4 regions of the Pantoea sp. CFCC18177 genome follow, and region 4 is predicted to be linked to each of the others. Evidence: riboswitches for the same ligand, from Rfam matches in the RefSeq annotation. Region 4 holds a riboswitch; each other region holds the start of a gene.
The links. A riboswitch is a leader RNA that binds a small molecule or an ion and turns the genes downstream of it on or off. The one in region 4 is predicted to bind thiamine pyrophosphate.

Region 1 (4,212 bases), on a different contig from region 4:
GCCAAAATCGAGGAATATGCGCGGGAAGGTCTGCGCATGGTGGCGGCAGCCTGGAAACCTTCCTCACCGGGGCAAACAGAGTTAGATCACGCTGACCTGCAGCAGGGGGTGATCTTGCTGGGCATCGCCGGGATGATGGACCCACCGCGCCCTGAAGCGATCACCGCGATTGGTGACTGCCTGCAAGCCGGTATCCGCGTGAAAATGATCACCGGTGACCACCCGCAAACGGCGATGAGTATTGGTCAGATGCTGGGTATCGGCAATGCCAACAGCGCCATTACCGGGCGTGAGTTAGAAGTGATGGACGATCACCAATTGAGCGAAGCGGCGCAGACCTACGATATTTTTGCCCGCACCAGCCCCGAGGATAAGTTCCGTCTGGTGCAGGCGCTGCAGAGTAGAAAAGAGGTGGTCGGGATGACCGGGGACGGCGTGAATGATGCGCCAGCGCTGAAACAAGCCGATGTTGGCGTGGCAATGGGGATTAAAGGCACCGAAGTCACTAAAGAAGCTGCCGATATGGTGTTAACCGATGATAACTTTGCCACCATTGCCAGCGCGGTGCGAGAAGGGCGTCGGGTGTACGATAACCTGAAAAAAACCATCCTGTTTATCATGCCCACTAACCTTGCACAGGGCTTGCTGATCATTATCGCGCTGTTGGCGGGGAACCTGATTCCTCTCACGCCGGTACTGATTCTGTGGATGAACATGGCGACGTCCGCCACGCTCTCCTTTGGCCTGGCTTTTGAGGCGGGAGAGAAGAACATCATGCGCCGCCCACCACGCGATCCTAAGCTGCACGTGATGGACGGTTTTGCGGTCTGGCGCGTGATTTTTGTCGGTTCGATGATCGCCGTCAGCGCCTTTGTGCTGGAAGCCTGGTTACAGCCGCGTGGCTATTCCCCTGAGTTTATCCGTACCGTGTTACTGCAAACGCTGGTGACCGCACAGTGGTTCTATATGCTCAACTGCCGCGTCTCCGATGGCTTCTCGTTGACTAAAGGCTTACTGATGAACAAAGGGATCTGGATTGTCAGTGCGGTGCTGTTAGTGCTGCAACTCCTGATCATCTACGCGCCCTTTATGCAGATGCTGTTTGGCACCACCGGACTTCCATTCCGCTATTGGGTGATCACCTTCATCATTGGATTTGTGATGTTCCTGATTGTTGAAATCGAGAAGCCGTTAACCCGCAAATTCAGAACCGCGTAAACATCAACAGCACCCGCACACGTGGGTGCTGTCCTTTTTCTGCTGGCTTGACACCTGAGCGAGCAACATCCTAGACTGCCGCTTGTTCCAAGGGGTGCCCGAGTAGCGGGCTGAGATTCTACCCGCTGGCGATTTGTCGCTGGCAACGTAGTGACCCTCCGAACCTGATCCGGCTAATACCGGCGTAGGGATGCGGGACACAGGGCACTTCCACGCCCTGATTCCATCTTTGTGCTTTGTAGCGGACAGAACATCCTCACCAGGCTTTGCCTGATAGAGACCTCGCACAATCACAGTAGGTGGAATCCATGACCGAAGCTGCACTTATCGATGCGCTACTGACCTTTCTGTCTCGTCAGGACACCAGCGATGACGATTTCAACCGTCTGGCACTCGCTATCTTTGCTTATCAGTTTGAGCACAATCCACCTTACCGCCGCTTTGCCATTAAGCGTGGACGTACACCATTCACGGTAAAACACTGGCGCGCCATCCCCGCTATCCCAATCACGGCTTTTAAAGATCTCACGCTGAGTTGCCATGCCACGGATGACGTGGAGGCGATATTTATGACCAGTGGCACCACTGGCACGGTGAAAGGGCGCAGTTATCATCCCACGCTGGATGTATGGAAATGCTCCATGACGCTCAATTTCCGCCAGCGATTTATGGCAGGCCGGGAACGTATCCGCATGGGCGTCTTATTCCCCGATAGCAGCGCATTGCCGAACTCCTCACTGGCGCATTACCTGACGCTGGCAAAACACACCTTCGGCACACCCGACAGTGCAGTGATGTTGAATGACAGTGGCATTGACTGGGCGCGTTTGTTTGCCGCACTCGATCAGGCCGAGATCTGCGGTGAGCCTTATGCTCTGCTGGGGGCCAGCTACAGCTTTGTGCATCTGATGGATGAGTTGCAACGTCAGGGGCGCTGTTTTTCCTTGCCCGAGGGCAGCCGGATACTCGACACCGGCGGATTTAAAGGGCAGTCACGCGAGGTCGAAGCCGACGATTTTTACAACGCGCTGACCAAAGCGTTGGGCGTACCGCGTGAACAGTGCATCAACATGTATGGCATGACTGAACTCAGCAGCCAGTTTTATGACAACGGCAATGTTGAATGCCCGTCGGTAAAATCAGGCCCGCACTGGATCCGTACGCGGGTGGTCAATCCACTTACGGGTGAGGATGTGCCCGAGGGGGAAATCGGGGTGCTGGTGCATCACGATCTGGCCCATTTCAATTCGGTGTCGGCTCTTCTGACTGAAGATGCAGGCGTTGCCGTAGCAGGCGGTTTCCAGTTACTGGGGCGGGTGACGGGCGCGGATGCAAAAGGGTGTTCACTGGCGATGGCCGAATTTCTCGCAGCCACGCAAGGTGCCCTGTGAAAGAGAGCGCGGGTTACCTGCCGAGCGGCTTCACATCGTCCGAGGTGCAGTGGCATACGCTGAGCTTCACCCATCATGGTAAACAGCTGGATGTCGCCGTGCCGGATCTCAACGCGGCGCAAATCGAGAAGTTGAGCGGTCATATCCGCCGCCATGCGCGTGACTATCTGAGCACACTTAGTGTGACCAGGATTGTAGCCATCGTAGGTGAAGCGATTTCGCGTCTGCTGGACCGCAACCATCCACTGCGTAGCAAAGCGGAAGCGTTACTGCCCATCGTCACCGGTTTTGATGCCGAGATGATCCGCTCCGGGCTGACTGGCTATCTCAAAACCTTTCGCCAGCCTCAGTTGAAACGGTTCCTGGCAGAGGACTTTACCGATCCGCAAATACTGGATGATTTCCAGCCGCGCCCCAGCGGTGGCTTTGCGCGCGCGTTTGGACCTGAATTATTGCTGCATATCTGGGCAGGTAATGTGCCGGGGTTGCCGCTGTGGAGTTTGATTTGCGGTTTGCTGGTCAAAGCGGGCACGGTCGGCAAACTGCCCGGCGCAGAGCCGATGATGGCGGGATGGTTTGCCCAACTGCTGGCCGACATCGACCCGCAATTGGGTGAGTGCCTGGCGGTGGTGTGGTGGAAGGGCGGCGACAGCACGGCAGAAGCAGCGTGGTTCCAGCAGCCCGATGTGGTAATGGCTTACGGCGGCAATCCAACGCTTAGAGCGATTCAGCAGCAGCTTCCGGTCACCATCCGTTTTCTGCCGCACGGCCACAAAATCAGCATTGGCTTGGTGGCGCGGTCGGCGCTGGATGTGCGGCAGGGCACGGAACTGGCGCGCCGCGCCGCATTCGACATGATGCGCTATGACCAGGCCGGATGTTATTCACCGCAAATGCTCTTTGTGGAGCGCGGTGGACGCGTCTCACCGCAGGAGTTTGCTGCTTATCTCGCCCATGAGTTGCAGGTTCTGGCACGTAAATATCCACGTCGAATACTTTCGCAGGCTGAGGCCCATCACTTCGCCACTTGGCGCAGCACCGAAGAGATCCGCGCATTGCAGGGCGATCGCACCTTGTATGGCGAAGCAACCGATAGCTGGGCTGTGGTGTGTGTGGATGTAGGTGAAGCGCTCTCACCCACGGCGCTTGGGCGAACGTTGAAAGTGATTGCCGTGGATGACATTGAAGACGCGATTCCACTGATTGCCCGGCAAAAAATCTATTTGCAGACGGCTGCAGTGGCGGCTGAACCGGATGCACTGTTTCGCTTGTCTTCGCGACTGGGGAAAGTGGGCGTAACGCGTATCACCGCCTTTGGTGCAATGACGTCGCCCGCAGCAGGCTGGCACCACGATGGGCGCTTTAGCCTGCTGGATCTTGTCACCATGACCGAAATTGAACACGCAGCGGAACAGGCGGCAGAAAAATTCGCGCCTTACGCTGACTGAAGGTGTTTTTCTACAGGAGGTAATCTATGAAATTTGCTGATCGCACGGTTTTGGTCACGGGCGCCAGCCGAGGCATTGGTGCGGCAATCGCCAAAGCCTTTGCCGCTGAGGGCGCGCTGGTGGTGGTGAATTACCTACACAGTGAGGAGGCCGCA
Region 2 (4,212 bases), on a different contig from region 4:
GATTGAGACGGCGCTGGCGCGTTAACAGCGATTTCATGCAGAAATCCCTTTGAGGAGAATCGGACAACAGAAAAGAGGGTAGAAGATTCCACAGCAAAACGAAAAAAGCCAGCAGAGAAAACGCTGCTGGCGGTGAAAATGCACCCTACTCAGAAAGAGGTTCTACGTCGGCAGAACCGCTGGCAGAGCGCCATTCATTGCTGAATGCCTCCCGCTCTTCCATTGCTGGGCAGTATGCCTCTAATATGGGGCAGGAAAAACTGAGCGATTCTGAGAAGGAGTTCCCCTTTTATGTCCTCTGCGCGACTGCAACAGCAGTTCATCCGCCTGTGGCAAAGCTGCCAGGGCCAGGATCAGGAAACCACACTAAGCGAGCTGGCCGATCTTTTACACTGTTCACGACGCCATATGCGTAACCTGCTCAATGCCATGCAGGCCGCAGGTTGGCTGATCTGGCAGGCAGAGGCGGGGCGCGGTAAACGCTCCACTTTAAGTTTCAATTACACCGGTTTGGCACTCCAGCAGCAGCGCGCCGAGGATCTGCTGGAGCAGGATCGCATCGAGCAGTTGGTGCAACTGGTGGGTGACAAGGATCAGGTGCGCCAGATGATCGCCGCCCACCTTGGGCGCAGTTTCCGTCAGGGGAAACACATCCTGCGCGTGCTCTACTACCGCCCATTGCCTAATCTGCTGCCCGGCTCGCCGCTGCGTCGCTCTGAAACCCATCTGGCGCGACAAATTTTCAATGGCCTGACGCGAGTAAATGAGGAAAAGGGGGAAGTCGAACCGGATATCGCCCATCACTGGCAGCAAACCTCACCGCTGCACTGGCGATTCTTTTTGCGACCGGCGATTCGCTTTCATCATGGTCGTGAACTGGAGATGGAAGATATCATCGCCTCGCTGGACCGCGTGCGCACCCAGCCGCTGTTTTCCCATATCGAGAATTTGCATTCCCCGGCGCCCTGGACGCTGGATATCCACCTGAGCCAACCTGACGATTGGTTGCCCTGGCTGTTGGCTAGCGTCAGTGCCATGATCCTGCCGCGCGAATGGCCCACGCTGCGCCATTTTTCACGCCAACCCATCGGCACCGGACCCTACAGCGTGGTGCGTAATCAGCAGACACAGCTAAAAATCGCCGCCTGGGATGACTATTTTGGCTATCGCGCCTTAATTGATGATGTGTCTATTTGGGTATTGCCTGAGATCAGTGATGAACTGGTGTACGCCGGGGTGAAACTGCAGGGTGAAACCGCGGATGAGAAGTCCGAAGAGAGCCGGCTTGAAGAAGGCTGCTATTTTCTGCTGTACGATCAGCGGTCCGAACGTGGACGCGATGCCCATTTTCGCCGCTGGGTCAGCTATCTGTTCAATCCCATCGCCCTGCTGAACCATGCAGGAGTAGGTTATCAGCGCTACTGGTTCCCGGCGTACGGTTTACTGCCGCGCTGGCACCATCGTCGCGACCTGACGCCTGCCACAAAACCTGAAGGGTTAACGCAACTGACACTGAGCTGGTACAGCCATCATGTCGAACATGAGGGCATCGCAAATGCGTTACGTCCGCTACTGGCGGAACAAGGTGTTGAGCTAATTACCCAAGAACTCAGCTATGAAGCGTGGTTCGAGGGCGCGGGTGAAAGCGATATCTGGCTCGGCAGCGTCAATTTTACGTTACCACTGGACTACGCACTGTTTGCCCAACTGTACGAGCTGCCGCTGATGCATCACTGTGTGCCCATTGACTGGCAAGCCGATGCTGAACAGTGGCGACAAAAAAACCTGCCTCTGGCCGAATGGAGCAAACATCTGGTCAACAATGACTTCATCCATCCGCTGTTTCACCACTGGTTATTGCTTGAAGGTCAACGCAGTATGCGTGGGGTGCGCCTGAACACGCTCGGCTGGTTTGACTTTAAATCGGCCTGGTTTGCGCCGCCGGAGTTGTGAGGCTTTCACGCTGTCACAGAAGTGTCTAAACTAGGCCGTTCTCAACGGGGTGCCCTTTTCGGGCTGAGATAAACCCGTCGAACCTGATCCGGTTAATACCGGCGTAGGGATTTGAGATGTCCATTAACTCAGATCCTTTGCGACTCGAACTTATTATTCTCCTTAAGGAGCGCAAAGTGTTAAACAAAGTCCTGCCTCTGGTCCTGCTGGTTGCTGCCCCGGCTTTCGCCGCAAAACCAGTACTCACCGTGTATACCTATGATTCCTTCTCTGCGGACTGGGGCCCTGGCCCAGCGGTTAAAAAAGCCTTTGAAGCTGAATGTGGCTGCGAGCTGAAATATGTCGCCCTGAAAGATGGTGTGTCACTGCTCAACCGCGTGCGCATGGAAGGCAAAAACAGCAAAGCTGATGTGGTGCTGGGTCTCGACAATAATCTGGTGCAGGCCGCCGAGAAAACCGGCTTGTTCGCCAAGAGCTCCGTGGACACCAGCAAACTCCAGTTACCGGATGCCTGGCACAACGACACCTTCATTCCGTTTGACTACGGCTACTTCGCATTCGTTTACGATAAGAACAAGCTGAAGAACCCGCCGAAAAGCCTGAAAGAGTTGGTGGAAAGCCCTGAGAAGTGGCGCGTGATTTATGAAGATCCGCGCACCAGTACGCCAGGCCTCGGTTTACTGCTGTGGATGCAGAAAGTGTACGGCGATCAAGCACCTGACGCCTGGCAGAAGCTGGCAAAAAAGACCGTCACGGTCACCAAGGGTTGGAGTGAAGCCTACGGTTTGTTTCTGAAAGGGGAAAGCGATCTGGTGCTGAGTTACACCACCTCTCCGGCTTACCACATCATTGAAGAGAAAAAAGAGAACTACGCGGCAGCACCTTTCAGCGAAGGGCACTATTTGCAGGTGGAAGTTGCAGCTCAACTCGCCAGCAGCAAGCAACCGAAACTGGCGCAGCAATTTATGCAGTTTATGGTCTCTCCGGCCTTCCAGCAGACCATTCCCACCGGCAACTGGATGTATCCAGTGATTAAAAGCGATCTGCCAGCGGGTTATCAGTCATTGTCCAAACCGGCGACGGCGCTGCAGTTCACACCTGCACAAGTTGCTGACCATCGCGCCGATTGGATCAGCGCATGGCAACGCGCCGTTAGCCAATAATGCCCGGTTGGTTGATTCCTGGCACGGCCATCGCACTCCTACTCTGTGCGGTGGCGCTGCTGGCCTTTGGCGCGCTGGTCGTGGCCGCGCCAGTGACAGACTGGTGCGCCCTGCTCACTGACAGTTATCTGCATCATGTGCTGGCGTTCTCCTTTGAGCAGGCGCTGCTGTCGGCCCTGTTCTCCGTGCTGCCCGCCATTTTGCTCGCGCGGGCGCTCTATCGCCGTCGCTTCCCCGGACGAACGCTGTTGCTACGCCTTTGCGCCATGACGCTGGTGCTGCCGGTGCTGGTCGCGGTGTTCGGGCTGCTCAGCGTCTACGGTCACAGCGGCTGGCTGGCCCAACTCTGTGCTCTGTTGGGCCTTGATTACCGCTTCTCACCTTATGGTTTGCAGGGCATTCTGCTGGCGCACGTGTTCTTCAATCTGCCTTTGGCCACGCGCATTCTATTGCAGGCGCTGGAGAATATTCCCGGTGAACAGCGCCAGCTGGCCGCACAGCTTGGTCTGCGTGGCTGGAACCAGTTTTGTCTGCTGGAGTGGCCGTGGTTGCGCCGCCAAATCCTGCCCACCGCCGCGCTGATCTTTATGCTGTGCTTTGCCAGTTTCGCCACGGTGCTGGCGTTGGGTGGTGGCCCGCAAGCCACCACGCTGGAGTTGGCGATCTATCAGGCGTTGAGTTTCGATTACGATCCCAGCCGGGCGGCGCTGCTGGCACTGCTCCAGCTCGGTTGCTGCTTAATGCTGGTGCTGTTAAGCCAGCGCTTTAGCAAAGCCATCCCCACGGGCAGCCAGAACATTCGCGGTTGGCGTGACCCGCAGGATTCCTGGCAGGCACGCATCAGCGATACCCTACTGATTGGCCTTGCGCTCTTGCTGCTCCTGCCGCCCTTAGCCGCAGTGGTTGTTGATGGCTTACGCGGCGGCGTGGCGGGCGCGCTGCAACAACCTGCGCTGTGGCAGGCGACCTTGACGTCACTGCGCATCGCGCTCGGTGCCGGGCTGCTGTGCGTGATACTGACCATAATGCTGCTGTGGAGCAGCCGAGAATTACGCCAGCGCCAACGTAAGGTGGCGGCTCAGGCGATGGAACTGAG
Region 3 (4,212 bases), on a different contig from region 4:
GTACGCACAGACTCTGCCACGTCGGTGGCCCCTGCCGAAGCACCGCCGGAGTTAATCAACCCTGCACGTCCCATATAGCAATTCGCCAGTTGGTAGCGCACCAGATCGATCGGGTTCTCGGTGGTCAGTTTGCTGTAAACCCGATCGTCGGTATGACCGAAGTTCACTGCCTTGTAACCGCCATTATTCTCCGCCATTTTCTGCTTCACGATATCCGCGCCAATGGTGGCGGCCAAATGGTTCGCCTGGCCTGTTAAATCGGCGCTGGCATGGTAATCCACGCCATCTTTCTTGAAATCATTGTTACGCAGATACGCCCACAGCACCGTCACCATGCCGAGTTCGTGCGCGCGCTCAAAGGCCGCTGAGATCTCTTCGATCTGACGACGTGATTGCTCAGAGCCGAAGTAGATGGTTGCGCCAACGGCGACAGCACCCAAGTTGAATGCCTGCTCTACGCTGGCATACAGCGTCTGGTCATATTGGGTCGGATAACTCAGCGTCTCGTTATGGTTGAGCTTGACCATAAACGGAATGCGGTGCGCATAGCGGCGCGACACGGATGCCAATACGCCATAGGTTGACGCAACACAGTTACAGCCGGCTTCAATCGCCAGCTCAACAATATTCCTGGGATCGAAATAGGCCGGATTAGCAGCAAATGAGGCACCCGCAGAGTGTTCAACACCCTGGTCGACCGGCAAAATCGACAAATAGCCGGTCCCTGCCAGACGTCCGGTGTTGTATAGCGTTTGCATGTTGCGTAATACGACAGGAGAACGATTGTTGTCGATCATGACACGATCAACATAATCCGCGCCGGGTAAATAAAGGCTGTCCGCTGGAATGGTCATGCAGCGATGTTGAAGAAGGGTGTCCGCTTCTTTGCCCAATAACTGTACGATGTCCGTCATGTTGACTCCTGAATAAATGGCTGGATGGGAACCGGCACCTGCCGATTCGCCTCCAACAGCCTGGACCGAAAAGCGCCAGGCTGGCAAATTGCTGACACCATTTTTCAGACGGATACGCAGTGAAAAAGCGGCAATCTGGCGTTACGCCCTACCACCATTGATGGAAATGGTGCACCGGCCCAATGCCCTTCCCGACTTCCAGTGAATCAGCATGCAGCAGCGCCTGTTGCAGCCAGGCTTTGGCCTCTTCTACCGTATCTGACCAGTTATCATGACGAGGGCGCAACGCCGCCAGCGCCGCCGAGAGCGTGCAGCCCGTGCCATGGGTATGTCGCGTATTGACGCGCGGGGCAGTGAAGCGCTGACGTCCTGCACGTGTAATCAGCCAGTCTGGGCTTTCGGCATCACTCAGATGGCCGCCCTTCATCAGCACCGCTTCGCAGCCGAGATCCAGCAGCGCATCGCCCTGCATCAGCATGCTCTTCTCATCCTGCGCCATATCGCGACCCAGCAGCGTTGCCGCTTCCGGCAGGTTCGGCGTGATCAATGAGACGTGCGGCAGCAGTAACTCACGCACGCTCGCCACCGCATCGGGTGACAGCAGCGGATCACCGCTTTTCGCAATCATCACCGTATCCAGCACCACAAATGGCAGGCTGGCGCGTTTCAGCCGCTGCGCGACCACTTCAACAATCGCAGTTTCAGACAGCATACCGATTTTGGCGGCATCGATGCGCACATCGTCCAGCACCGAATCCAGCTGCGCGCCAACAAAATCAGGTTCAATACGATACACCGACTGCACACCACAGGTATTCTGCGCCACCAGTGCGGTGATCACACTGGTGCCGTAAGCGCCCAACGCGGAGAAGGCTTTGAGATCGGCCTGAATACCCGCGCCACCGCTTGGATCGGTGCCAGCGATGGTTAAAGCATTGATGCGTTTCATGCCGCCACCTCCAGAGTCCAGAGTCCGTCAAGGAAAGCGGCGACAAAACTGCCGGGCCCCTGCACCTGACGTGCAGCCTGCTCACCCGCCAACGACATCACGCGGCACGCTGCTGCAATGTGCTGCAGGCGCTCGCCTGGCAAGCTGGCGAAAGCAGCAACCACCGCAGACAGTGCACAACCGGTGCCGACCACACGCGTCATCAAGGGGCTGCCACCAGGGATCGCCAGCGTGCTTTTACCGTCAGTGACGTAATCAACTTCTCCGGTTACCGCGACAACGGTTTGATATTTCTGCGCCAGTTGCTGGGCTGAGCTCAGCGCGGCATCCGCTTGATGCACGCTATCCACGCCACGCCCTCCAGCCGCCTGATTGGCTAGCGCAAGGATTTCAGAAGCATTGCCACGAATCGCGGCGGGTTGCAGGCCCAGCAGCTGTTGGCAGAATTCGGTGCGCAGTGATAACGCACCCACTGCCACCGGATCGAGCGTCCAGGGTGTTCCTGCTTTCTGCGCGGCCTGCACGGCGGCTAACATCGCATCGCGGCGGTCGCGGGTTAAGGTACCCACATTGATCAGCAACGCATCCGCGAAACCAGCAAATTGGGCCGCCTCTTCTGGGTCAATCACCATCGCCGGAGACGCCTGCAACGCCAGCAGCACATTAGCGGTAAAGGTTTGCACTACGTCGTTGGTCATGCAGTGCACTAACGGAGTTTGCTGCCGCAGTAAGTGCAGGGATTGCGCGAGCTGCGTAGTGGAGAGTATTTCAGGCTGGTGTGTCATAAAGCTCCCAACCGGCGATCAAGAAGGCGAATGCGGTCAGGCATCTGACTTCCCTACGCTGGCATTATCCAGATCAGGTCAGCGGGTGTATCTCAGCCCTGTATACAGGGGCACCCCGAGTCATGGCATGCAGAACATGCCGACGACAGGATAAGCGCAGTCGCGCAGGTTGTAAATTGTGGTTTGTGCGGTGAGAGAGAATAATTGCGCCACATCAAAATATAAAATATTCATCCTCCATCAATAAAATAAACATCACCCACCAGATCAATAACTGAAAATATATCCGCTTAATGTATTAATTCCTTTTTTAATCTACATAGGCAAAAACGCGGAAATTAAGATAATCAATACCACTAATTGATTAGCATCAACGCCTGACATCCCATAAAACGGCCTAATCCCCCTCCGGACTTGAAGACAGACTCTGCCCACCCAATTCCGGGATCGAAAATGAACCTAAAGTTATTCAGCTTTATTCCGCACGCACATCGTTGGCATCAGATTCGTATTTCCCGTAAAGGGGCAATTTCTCCTGGTGGTCGCCACTATTTTTCGACGCACATTGAAGCGCAGTGTAAAGGGTGCGGAGAACAAATACACAAAGTGTATTATCGTGATATTAGCGATGCTGAAGCGCGCCGCTGGCTGGGATAATCATCGGGCAAAAAAAAGCCCCGCAACACAAGGTGCGGGGCTGCTGCGTGGCTATCGCAATAAAACTTATTCAGCCGGTTGGGTGCGGATCAGATAATCAAAGGCGCTGAGTGAGGCTTTAGCGCCTTCACCGCTGGCAATGATGATCTGCTTGTACGGCACCGTGGTGCAGTCACCGGCGGCGAATACGCCTTTCAGGCTGGTTTCGCACTTGGCATCGATGATGATCTCGCCCATTTTGTTACGCTCCACCGCACCTTCGAGGAAGGTGGTGTTTGGCAACAAACCAATCTGCACAAAGATACCGCTCAGCGCGATCTCGTGGCTGGTCTGGTTGTTACGATCGATGTAGCTCAAGCCGGTCACTTTGCTGCCGTCGCCTTTCACTTCGGTGGTCTGGGCATTCAGAATCACATCGACGTTTTTCAGGCTACGCAGTTTGTCCTGCAACACTTTATCGGCACGCATTTCGCTGGCAAATTCCAGCAGCGTCACGTGCTCAACCAGGCCAGCCAGATCGATAGCCGCTTCCACTCCAGAGTTGCCGCCGCCGATCACCGCCGTGCGTTTGCCCTTAAACAGCGGGCCGTCACAGTGTGGGCAGTAGGTGACGCCTTTGGTGCGATACTGCTCTTCACCCGGCACACCCATGTTGCGCCAGCGTGCGCCGGTGGCGATGATGATGCTGCGTGATTTCAGTACTGCGCCAGATGCGGTTTCAATCGCGTGCAGACCGCCCTCTTTCGCCGCCGGAATCAGCTTAATCGCGCTCTGGGTGTCAATGACGTCTACATCGTAGTCATCGACGTGCGCACGCAATGAACCAGCCAGCTTAGCGCCTTCGGTTTTCTGGACGGAGATGTAGTTTTCGATGTCTACCGTGTCGAGCACCTGGCCGCCAAAACGC
Region 4 (4,212 bases):
CAGCATATTCACGCACTTCCTGAGTAATTTTCATTGAGCAGAATTTGGGGCCGCACATCGAGCAGAAGTGAGCGACTTTCCCTGATTCCTGCGGCAAGGTTTCATCGTGGTAGGCTCGCGCGGTGTGCGGATCGAGTGCCAGATTGAATTGATCTTCCCAGCGGAATTCGAAACGCGCTTTCGACATGGCATTATCGCGGATCTGGGCTCCGGGATGCCCCTTCGCCAGATCGGCCGCATGGGCGGCGATTTTATAGGTGATCAATCCCTGTTTCACATCTTCTTTATTTGGCAGACCCAAGTGCTCTTTCGGTGTGACGTAGCACAGCATGGCACAGCCAAACCAACCAATCATCGCGGCACCAATTCCTGATGTGAAGTGATCATAACCGGGTGCGATATCTGTGGTGAGTGGTCCGAGCGTATAAAACGGCGCTTCATGGCAGTGCTCCAGCTGTTCGGTCATGTTACGGCGGATCATCTGCATTGGCACGTGGCCAGGGCCTTCAATCATCACCTGCACATCGTATTCCCAGGCGATCTTCGTTAGCTCACCCAAGGTGTGCAGTTCGGCAAACTGCGCTTCATCGTTGGCATCCTGAATCGACCCTGGACGCAGACCATCACCCAGTGAGAGGGCAACATCATAAGCCGCACAGATCTCGCAGATCTCGCGGAAGTGCAGATACAGGAAACTCTCCTGATGATGCGACAGGCACCACTTCGCCATGATCGATCCCCCGCGCGAGACAATGCCGGTCAGACGTTTGGCGGTCATCGGAACATAGCGCAACAGCACGCCCGCGTGAATGGTGAAGTAATCGACGCCCTGTTCGGCTTGCTCAAGCAGGGTGTCGCGGAAGATTTCCCAGTTCAGATCTTCCGCTACGCCGTTAACCTTCTCCAGCGCCTGATAAATCGGTACGGTTCCAATCGGCACCGGACTGTTTCGCAAAATCCATTCCCGCGTTTCATGGATGTAACGGCCTGTGGAGAGGTCCATCACGGTATCGGCGCCCCAGCGCGTTGACCACACCAGTTTCTCTACTTCCTCCTCAATCGATGAACTCACCGCCGAGTTGCCGATATTGGCATTCACTTTGACCAAAAAGTTACGGCCAATGATCATCGGTTCAGATTCAGGGTGATTAATGTTGGAGGGGATAATGGCTCGACCGCTGGCCACTTCCTGGCGGACAAATTCGGCGGTAATGTTTTCCGGCAGATGCGCCCCGAAGCTGTGCCCGGGATGTTGTTGCAGCAGCACTTCACCACGAATACGTTCGCGCCCCATGTTTTCACGGACCGCAATAAACTCCATTTCAGGCGTAATCATTCCCTGTCGAGCATAGTGCAACTGCGTCACACAGCGGCCGGTTTTCGCACGGCGTGGCTGGGGTAGGTGCTCAAAGCGCAGATGATCCAGTCCCTCATCGGCCAAGCGCTGCTGGGTATAACTGGAACTTAGCTGGTGGATCGCTTCGCTGTCATCACGTTCGGCAATCCAGCTGGCACGCAATTTCGCCAATCCCTGATGCACATCGATAGTGGCTTCCGGGTCACCATAAGCACCTGCGGTGTCATACACCGGCACAGCTTCATTCGGCTCAAGCTTAGGGTTCTCTCTGGTGCCGCCAATCTGAGTTGGGCTCAGCTGGATTTCGCGCATCGGTACACGAATATCCTCACGGCTACCGGTGATCCAGATACGTTTTGAGTTGGGAAAAGCGGTGCCTTGCAGTGAATCAATAAATTCCTGCGCTTGTGCACGTTGTTCACGACGAGAAGTTTTAGCAACAGACATAGCAAATTTCCTGATTTAAGGGGAAGTTGCTTGTCCAGAGTTCGGAAGGAGTAACAGAAGCGATACCGGGCGCCAACACGCATCGTTCTGGTTATGTCTACTCTTGTTCCCTTCGCAGGTACTAACCTGATCAGGTTCCGCGGATCCCGAATTAACGGTCTCAGCCCCGGGGGGCACTCCGACAAGGTGTGCGTTTGCGGTTTAAGCTACTTTGCTTGCCATTTCTCGCCTGGGCAGTGCTCGTGACCGTCACGTACTTCGTGTACGCTCCGGTCCCTGCGCGCTGTCCGTGCGTGAACTGGCTGCGCACGCTACGCTTAAACCACAAACTTGCCGCTCATAAAGAGGGCAATAAAAAAAAGCCCATTCAGCATAAGAGGGCTTTTTCGGAATAACAAGCCTTTTACATCTTTCGGGGTTAAGCAGGACGTGCAATGGGGCTCTCATTGGCGACCGGAACGCTTGCCAGCTGGTTATCCCAGGCCAGTTTTACCAGTTTATCCTCCAGCGTAAAACGTGACTCCAGTACTTCACCCACTTCGGAGAGCGCCTTCTGAAACTCAACACAGTTATCATCATTGATGGCTTGCTGAAGATGGCTGTCATACAGCTGCATGATGCTATCGGTGTTGGCCTCGAGCGCGGGGTAGATCTGAGACGCGGCAATTAACGGGCTGTCACCTTGCATTTCGTTGATGATGCGTTCGTAAATACTGAAATGCCCGGTGGAGAGGTAATCCACCAGATTGTGGCAAAACGCATCCAGTGCCTGTTCATCCAGCGCTGAAAGCGCATCTTTATTCGGCTTGATGCCAATTAACTCGTAATACGTGACGAGCAACTGTCGACGGGCGCGCAACCAAGTGTCGACTAATTCATTACCGCCACCTACACGCTCTGTCAGGTCATCTAACTGGGTCAGCATATGGGGCTCCAAGTGAGTTATAGTTGTTTATTCGACACTTAACATCAGGATTCAGCGTGCCATTTGACGCTAAGGACAACGAATAAGATGCAACGTGAGATCTCAAGCGTAGACGCTGGCTGGTGGATTGTCAGCCATGAGCAAAAACTTTGGTTGCCGCAAGGTGAGCTGCCGCATGGCTTATCGAGCGATTTTGGCTTAGTGGGTAGCGCGGGCATATTGATTGGCGAATGGCAGGGTGAAAATGTCTGGTTGGTGCGTGAATCACGCCCTGACAATATGGCCTCTGTTCGCCAGCTTATCGACGAAGATGTCGGCTTGTTCCAGATTGCTGGGCGCGGTGTACAACTGGCGGAGTTTTACCGTTCCCATCGCTGGTGTGGTTACTGTGGGCATGAAATGCATCTCAGTAAACGCGAATTTGCCTGCCTGTGTCACCATTGCCGTGAGCGCTATTACCCACAAATTGCTCCCTGCATAATCGTCGCGATTCGTCGAGGCGATGAGATATTGCTCGCCAATCATGCGCGTCACCGCAACAGCATTTACACAGTATTAGCTGGCTTTGTTGAGGTTGGAGAGACGCTGGAGCAGGCCGTGGCGCGAGAGGTGATGGAGGAGAGTAATGTGCGGGTCAAGAACGTCCGTTATGTCACTTCACAGCCGTGGCCATTCCCGCACTCTCTGATGATGGCGTTTATGGCGGAATACGAAGGCGGCGAGTTGCAGCATGATGGCAAAGAGTTACTGGATGCGGGCTGGTATCGCTATGACGATCTTCCGCTGTTACCCCCGGCTGGGACGGTGGCCCGTCGTTTGATTGAAGATACCGTTGCCCTGTGCCGCGCCAGCGCCTCGTGAAAATGCTACACTGGCGGCCTTAGCATGAGAGAGCCCATTATGAGTGAACTGAAGAACGATCGTTATCTGCGCGCCCTGTTACGCCAGCCGGTAGATGTCACACCGGTGTGGATGATGCGACAAGCCGGGCGTTATTTACCGGAGTACAAAGCCACGCGCGCTGAGGCCGGTGATTTTATGTCGCTGTGTAAGAATGCGGAGCTGGCGTGTGAAGTCACGTTGCAGCCGCTGCGTCGTTATGCGCTGGATGCGGCGATCCTCTTCAGCGATATTTTGACCATTCCCGATGCGATGGGGCTGGGGCTCTATTTTGAAACGGGTGAAGGCCCGCGTTTCTCCAATCCTATTACTTGCCGCGCAGATGTCGATAAGCTGCCGATTCCCGATCCCGAGCAGGAACTGGGATACGTGATGAACGCGGTGCGTACCATTCGTCACAACCTTAAAGGCGAAGTCCCGCTGATTGGTTTCTCTGGCAGCCCGTGGACGCTGGCAACCTATATGGTTGAAGGCGGTAGCAGCAAAGCCTTCACCAAAATCAAAAAGATGATGTATGCCGAGCCACAAACGCTGCACAAGTTGCTCGATAAGCTGGCTGACAGCGTCATTCTGTATCTAAACG

Region 1: it holds a riboswitch for thiamine pyrophosphate, as region 4 does, so the genes downstream of both, ACPUC8_RS06100 (LuxE/PaaK family acyltransferase) here and thiC (phosphomethylpyrimidine synthase ThiC) in region 4, are expected to answer to the same signal.
Region 2: it holds a riboswitch for thiamine pyrophosphate, as region 4 does, so the genes downstream of both, thiB (thiamine ABC transporter substrate binding subunit) here and thiC (phosphomethylpyrimidine synthase ThiC) in region 4, are expected to answer to the same signal.
Region 3: it holds a riboswitch for thiamine pyrophosphate, as region 4 does, so the genes downstream of both, thiM (hydroxyethylthiazole kinase) here and thiC (phosphomethylpyrimidine synthase ThiC) in region 4, are expected to answer to the same signal.

The regions. Positions count from the first base shown of each region.
Region 1 is NZ_JBNBPL010000004.1:118,620-122,831, reverse strand. It holds gene ACPUC8_RS06105 (cation-transporting P-type ATPase) at 1-1,218, shown strand, start outside; TPP riboswitch at 1,299-1,426, shown strand; gene ACPUC8_RS06100 (LuxE/PaaK family acyltransferase) at 1,527-2,609, shown strand; gene ACPUC8_RS06095 (acyl-CoA reductase) at 2,606-4,057, shown strand; gene ACPUC8_RS06090 (3-oxoacyl-ACP reductase) at 4,084-4,212, shown strand, end outside.
Region 2 is NZ_JBNBPL010000006.1:89,591-93,802, reverse strand. It holds gene ACPUC8_RS08265 (MFS transporter) at 1-37, opposite strand, end outside; gene sgrR (HTH-type transcriptional regulator SgrR) at 292-1,953, shown strand; TPP riboswitch at 1,989-2,081, shown strand; gene thiB (thiamine ABC transporter substrate binding subunit) at 2,130-3,116, shown strand; gene thiP (thiamine/thiamine pyrophosphate ABC transporter permease ThiP) at 3,116-4,212, shown strand, end outside.
Region 3 is NZ_JBNBPL010000002.1:6,933-11,144, forward strand. It holds gene fbaB (class I fructose-bisphosphate aldolase) at 1-914, opposite strand, end outside; gene thiD (bifunctional hydroxymethylpyrimidine kinase/phosphomethylpyrimidine kinase) at 1,063-1,863, opposite strand; gene thiM (hydroxyethylthiazole kinase) at 1,860-2,648, opposite strand; TPP riboswitch at 2,682-2,776, opposite strand; gene ACPUC8_RS02130 (hypothetical protein) at 3,102-3,305, shown strand; gene ahpF (alkyl hydroperoxide reductase subunit F) at 3,372-4,212, opposite strand, start outside.
Region 4 is NZ_JBNBPL010000041.1:6,505-10,716, reverse strand. It holds gene thiC (phosphomethylpyrimidine synthase ThiC) at 1-1,804, opposite strand, end outside; TPP riboswitch at 1,895-1,995, opposite strand; gene ACPUC8_RS25235 (Rsd/AlgQ family anti-sigma factor) at 2,223-2,729, opposite strand; gene nudC (NAD(+) diphosphatase) at 2,817-3,590, shown strand; gene hemE (uroporphyrinogen decarboxylase) at 3,630-4,212, shown strand, end outside.